DNA from 2 places in the Serratia nevei genome. Region 1 is predicted to be linked to the other one. Evidence: riboswitches for the same ligand, from Rfam matches in the RefSeq annotation. Region 1 holds a riboswitch; the other holds the start of a gene.
What was found. Region 1 has a riboswitch for thiamine pyrophosphate ahead of thiC (phosphomethylpyrimidine synthase ThiC). Riboswitches for the same ligand answer to the same signal wherever they lie in the genome.

Region 1 (3,228 bases):
GCAGAAGTGGGCGACCTTGCCGGATTCCTGCGGCAGGGTTTCGTCGTGATAGGCGCGCGCGGTGGCCGGATCGAGCGCCAGATTGAACTGATCTTCCCAGCGGAATTCGAAACGTGCCTTGGACATGGCGTTATCACGGATCTGCGCGCCCGGATGGCCTTTGGCCAGATCGGCGGCGTGAGCGGCGATCTTGTAGGTGATCAGGCCCTGCTTGACGTCTTCTTTGTTCGGCAGGCCGAGGTGCTCTTTCGGCGTGACGTAACACAGCATGGCGCAGCCGAACCAGCCGATCATTGCCGCGCCGATGCCGGAGGTGAAATGGTCATAGCCCGGGGCGATATCGGTGGTCAGCGGGCCGAGGGTGTAGAACGGCGCTTCGTGGCAGTGTTCCAGCTCTTCGGTCATGTTGCGGCGGATCATCTGCATCGGCACGTGGCCCGGGCCTTCGATCATCACCTGCACGTCGTATTCCCAGGCGATTTTGGTCAGCTCGCCCAGCGTATGCAGCTCGGCGAACTGGGCTTCGTCGTTGGCGTCCTGAATCGAGCCGGGGCGCAGGCCGTCGCCGAGTGACAGCGAAACGTCGTAGGCGGCGCAGATCTCGCAGATTTCACGGAAATGCTGATAGAGGAAGTTTTCCTGATGGTGCGACAGACACCATTTGGCCATGATTGAGCCACCGCGCGACACGATGCCGGTCAGGCGTTTGGCGGTCATCGGTACGTAGCGCAGCAGCACGCCGGCGTGGATGGTGAAGTAGTCGACCCCTTGCTCCGCCTGTTCCAGCAGCGTATCGCGGAACATCGCCCAGGTGAGGTTTTCCGCCACGCCGTTGACCTTCTCCAGCGCCTGGTAGATCGGCACGGTGCCGATGGGCACCGGGCTGTTGCGCAGGATCCACTCGCGGGTTTCGTGAATATAGCGGCCGGTAGAGAGATCCATCACGGTGTCCGCGCCCCAGCGGGTGGACCACACCAGCTTCTCCACTTCTTCTTCGATCGACGACGTGACCGCCGAGTTGCCGATATTGGCGTTCACCTTCACCAGGAAATTGCGGCCGATGATCATCGGCTCCGCCTCCGGATGGTTGATGTTGGCGGGAATGATGGCGCGGCCGGCGGCCACTTCCCGACGCACGAACTCCGGCGTGATGTTGTCCGGCAGGTTGGCGCCCCAGCTTTGGCCCGGATGCTGGTGGCGCAGCACCTCGCCGCGAATGCGCTCGCGCCCCATGTTTTCACGGATGGCGATGAACTCCATCTCTGGGGTGACGATACCGGCGCGGGCATAGTGCAGCTGGGTCACGCATTTGCCCGGCAGCGCCCTGCGCGGCAGCGGCAGATGTTCGAAGCGCAGGTGATCCAGCCCCTCGTCCGCCAGCCGCTGTTGGGTAAAGCCGGAACTGGCGCCGCTTAGGGTGGCGGTATCGCCGCGCGCGTCGATCCAGCCGGCGCGCAGCTTGGCCAGGCCGGCGTGCACGTCGAGCTCGGCCTGCGGATCGCCGTAGGGGCCGGCGGTGTCATACACCGGGATCGCCTCGTTGGGTTCATACTGTGGGTTGTCTTTGCTGCCGCCGAGCAGGGTCGGGCTGAGCTGAATTTCGCGCATCGGCACCTGGATATCGCTGCGCGAGCCCTGGAGATAGATGCGGCGTGAGTTCGGGAAAGCCATGCCTTGCAGGGTGTCGATAAACTGCTGGGCGGCTTCGCGTTGCGCTTTACGGGCGCGCGGTGGATTAACGTTAGACATAGCAAGTTCCTACCAGTGTGTTGGGTTGGGAAAGTTGCTTGTCTGGAGCTCGGAGGGAGTAATGATGGTGGCCGATAAGGCAGGGCGCCCGCAAGGGGAAGGCCGTGCCTGTGGCGATAGATTACTCTTGTTCCCTTCGCGGGTATTAACCCGATCAGGTTCCGCGGATCCCGAATTAACGGTCTCAGCCTGGCTGATTCGATGAACAAATCAGGCGCTAGGCACTCCGACAAGATGCCCCCCAGTATAGGAGGGATAAGAAAAAAAACTATAAAATTTTAACGTGCGGGATCCAGCGCCTGGTCCGGCAGCGGTTGCTGCGCGGCCTCCGCTTCCAGCTGGATCAGCTTATCTTCCAGCGCAAAGCGCGCCGCCAGCGTTTCGCCGATATCCGACAAGGCCTGGTGGAATTCCAGACAAACCTCCTGATCGATATCCACTTCGGTATAGCGATCGTGGAACGCCATGATCTGTTCGGTATTGGCCCACAGCTTGGGGTAGATGTTCACCGCCAGCGACATTTTCGGACTGGCTGCGCCTTCCACTTGTTTGATAATTCTGTCATAGATATGAAAATGCCCTGCGGAGAGGTAATCCACCAGGTTGTGGCAAAAGTTCTCCAGCGCTTTTTCATTCAGCGGCGTATGCTTTTCTTTATTCGGTTTGAGGCCTACCAGCGTGCAGTAGGCGACCAGCAACTGTTTGCGGGCCTGAAGCCATTGATCAACTAATTCATTACTACCGCCAACGCGCTGAGTCAGCCTTTCCAAACGGTTGAGCATGTTTGACTCCGTGTAAGTAATAAAAGTAACCGGTAAGTTATTAAAATGTAACAAAGCCGATTTGTAGAGTGCCAGTGAAGCTGAGGTTGTGCAACAACGATATGGAACTTGCATTAACGGGCAATGAAAACGGCTGGTGGATTGTCAGCCATGAAAGCAAACTTTGGTTACCGAACGGTGAATTGCCGTCGGGGACGGCCGCCGCTCTTGGGCTGCGGGGCCACATGGCGCGCACCATCGGTGAATGGGAGGGCGCGCCGGTCTGGCTGGTGCGCCAGGCGATGCCGCGGGAGATGGGATCGGTGCGTCAGCTGTTGGATCAGGATCGCGGTCTGTTCCAGCTTGCCGGGCGCGGCGTGCAGCTGGCGGATTTCTACCGCTCTCATCGCTACTGCGGCTATTGCGGCCATGAAATGCACCTCAGCCGCACCGAAAGCGCCTGTCTGTGCGGCCATTGCAAAGAGCGATACTACCCGCAGATTGCACCCTGCGTGATCGTCGCCATTCGGCGCGACGATCAGATCCTGCTGGCGCAACACGTGCGCCATCGCGGTGGTATCCACACGGTGCTGGCCGGCTTCGTCGAAGTGGGCGAAACGCTGGAGCAGGCGGTGGCGCGCGAAGTGATGGAAGAGAGCAATATTGAAATCAAGAACCTGCGCTACGTCACTTCACAACCCTGGCCGTTCCCACACTC
Region 2 (3,228 bases), 1.7 Mb from region 1:
CAGGCAAAACAGCCAGTCGGGAAACGAAGCGCCGAACACCACTATCGACGGTGCCGGCGAGCACCCGGTGAGCAACAGCGCGGTCAGGCAGGTGATAAGCAGTTTTTTGTCGGGCATAGGGCGTTCTCTGGCGATTGGCTTGGGCGACGGGCCGAATGAAATGACTCTTTTTCAGTGAGTGAGGTCACTGTTTGTCTTCCCCACGCTTGCGTCAGGGTAAACTAGAATAAATACTCTACTCTAAACTAGAGGGGTTAATCTAGTTTTTTGTGTCGCCCTGCCTTCGCGGCGGCAAATGGGTATAATGCGTTGATGACAGCGGGCAGAAACGAATATGCAAATCGACGAACACATCACCGGGCGAGAGCCGCAGCAGGAAAGAGGGCGGCAACGCGTACAAACCATTCTGGATTCGGCGGCGGCAATCGTGGCGCAGGACGGGCTGGCGGCGCTCAGCATGCAGCGGCTCGCCAAGCACGCCAAAACCTCCATCGGCTCGATGTATCACTTCTTTCCCGATCGTCACGCAGTGATCAAGGCGCTGGCGGATCGGCATACCGAGTCGGTCGAGGCGCTGATCTGCGACATGGCGTTGGCCAGTGACGACGAGTGGCGGCGCCTCTCCGCTGAAGAGGTGATCCAGCGGCTGTTTTCACCCTATGCGCAATATTTGCGCGAGCACACCGATTACCTGCCGGTAATGCGGGAGATGAACCTCCCGGACGAAAAGTCCAGCTTCCTGGCGCTGATCGCCAGAGTGCTGCAGCTGCGTCGCCCCGAGACCGCCGAAGCGGAGATCCTGCAGCAAACCCGGCTGTTGCAAAGCCTGGTGGCCGGCACGTTGCACCATATCTTCAAGACGGCGCCGCAGAGCGTGGCGTTCACGCTGGCGGAGCTGCCCGGCGTGCTGAGCCTGTATCTGGCGGGAAAAGAGGGGAACATCGCTTAGGCGCGAGCCAATTTATTCGCTTGTTTGTCCGCGCCGCCGCTGGCATGATCCCCTGCAGGGATTAACGCAACGTTGATCACAACCTATTGATTTTCATGACTCGGGGTGCCCTTCTACATGAAGGCTGAGAAATACCCGTATTACCTGATCTGGATAATGCCAGCGTAGGGAAGTCACGGCCGCCCAGCCGGCGCCGCCTTCTTGAACGCCGGTTGGGAGGAATATGATCGCTCGACCTGATGCACTACCCGGCGCGCGCGCCGCGGCCTGTCTGACCCAATTCCAACAGCGGCCTCCGCTGATCCACTGCCTGACCAACGAAGTGGTGCAATCGCTGACCGCCAACGTGCTATTGGCGCTCGGCGCCTCCCCGGCGATGGTGGTGGAGCCGCAAGAGGCGGCGCAGTTCAGCGCGCTGGCCGATGGCCTGCTGATCAACGTCGGTACCCTCAATGCGCTGCGCGCCGAATCGATGCGGGCGGCGGTGGCCGCCGCCAATCGGGCCGGCAAGCCCTGGACGCTGGATCCGGTGGCGGTCGGCGCGCTCTCCTACCGCACCGCCTTTGCTAAACAGCTGCTGGACGAGAAACCGGCGGCGATACGCGGCAACGCCTCGGAAATCATGGCGCTCAGCGGGTTGCTGGCCAGCGGCCGCGGGGTTGACAGCGGCGACGATTCGCTGGCGGCCTTGCCCGCCGCGCGTGAGCTGGCGCAGCGCAGCGGCGCGGTGGTGGCGGTCACCGGCGCGGTGGATTACGTCACCGACGGCCAACGCGATTGGGCGATCGAAGGCGGTTCCCCGCTGATGACGCGGGTGGTGGGCACCGGCTGCGCGCTGTCGGCGGTCGTGGCGGCGTTTTGCGCCCTGCCGGGCGATCGCCTGGACAACGCGGCGACCGCCTGCCGGGTGATGTCCCACTGCGGCGGTCTCGCGGCCAGACAGGCCGGCGGGCCGGGCAGCTTTACGCCGGCGTTCCTCGATGCCCTGTATCAGCTGCGCGGGGAGGATCTGTGATGAAACGTATTAACGCCCTGACCATCGCCGGCACCGATCCCAGCGGCGGCGCCGGCATTCAGGCCGATTTGAAGGCTTTCTCGGCGCTTGGCGCCTACGGCACCTCGGTGATCACCGCGCTGGTGGCGCAGAATACCCGCGGCGTGCAGTCGGTGTATTACATCGATCCGGCGTTCGTCGCCGCGCAGCTGGACTCGGTGTTCAGCGACGTGCGCATCGACAGCGTCAAGATCGGCATGCTGGCCAACGCCGACATCGTGCAGGCGGTGGCCGAACGGCTGCGCCATTACCGGCCGGAGTTCGTGGTGCTGGACACCGTGATGCTGGCGAAAAGCGGCGATCCGTTGCTGGCGCCGGAGGCGGTGGCGTCTATTCGGCGCGAGCTGTTGCCGCTGGTGTCGATCATTACGCCGAACCTGCCGGAAGCGGCGGCGCTGCTGGCGTGCGCGCCGGCGGAAGATGAAGCGCAGATGCGCGAGCAGGGGCGGGCGCTGTTGGCGATGGGCTGCCGGGCAGTGCTGATGAAGGGCGGCCATCTGAGCGAAAGTGAGAGCCCGGACTGGCTGTTTACCGCAGAAGGCGAGCAGCGCTTTACCGCGCCGCGCGTCGCCACCCGCCACACCCACGGCACCGGTTGCACGCTCTCGGCCGCGCTGGCGGCGCTGCGCCCGCGCCATGCCGACTGGGCGGCGACGGTGGCCGCCGCCAAGGACTACCTGCAACAAGCGCTGCAACAGGCGGACACGCTGGAGGTGGGGCACGGCATCGGGCCGGTGCATCATTTCCACGCCTGGTGGTGAGTCAACTTTTTGCCGCAACCGTGGTCTGACTAGTTCAGGCCCGGTTTTATGGGCGAAACCTGATTTAACCTAGGGAGAAGGACTATGACGGGACACCAGGCGCTGCGTTGCGCCCTCTTCGGCGCACTGCTCAGCTTCAGCGCGGGCAGCTTTGCCCAGCAGATCGTCACCACGTCGGATTTGATTCAGCAGCCGGGGTATCAGGCCAGCTGGCAAAACATGGTGAAAGGCCAGGCGCGGATGCCGGGCTGGGCGCGCAAGGGCGTCGGCACCTCTACGCCGGCGCAGAATCTGAGCTGGAAGGGCAAAGAGTATCTGGTCGGCAACCTGTGCAAGCCGCACGACTGCGGCAACAACTTTTTGATCGTGGCGTTCAGCGCGGACAAATCCCAGGCCTGGGGCGTGCGGGTGGCAGTGGAAGATCGGCCGGAAGCCGTCGATCATCCGAAGAAGTATGCCAAGTA

Region 2: another riboswitch for thiamine pyrophosphate. It lies ahead of thiM (hydroxyethylthiazole kinase); the one in region 1 lies ahead of thiC (phosphomethylpyrimidine synthase ThiC).

Annotation. Positions count from the first base shown of each region.
Region 1 is NZ_CP149940.1:266,275-269,502, forward strand. It holds gene thiC (phosphomethylpyrimidine synthase ThiC) at 1-1,749, opposite strand, end outside; TPP riboswitch at 1,864-1,988, opposite strand; gene V8N38_RS01240 (Rsd/AlgQ family anti-sigma factor) at 2,028-2,531, opposite strand; gene nudC (NAD(+) diphosphatase) at 2,633-3,228, shown strand, end outside.
Region 2 is NZ_CP149940.1:3,939,179-3,942,406, reverse strand. It holds gene V8N38_RS18965 (YtcA family lipoprotein) at 1-117, opposite strand, end outside; gene V8N38_RS18960 (TetR/AcrR family transcriptional regulator) at 335-949, shown strand; TPP riboswitch at 1,041-1,137, shown strand; gene thiM (hydroxyethylthiazole kinase) at 1,173-1,964, shown strand; gene thiD (bifunctional hydroxymethylpyrimidine kinase/phosphomethylpyrimidine kinase) at 1,964-2,764, shown strand; gene V8N38_RS18945 (inhibitor of vertebrate lysozyme family protein) at 2,849-3,228, shown strand, end outside.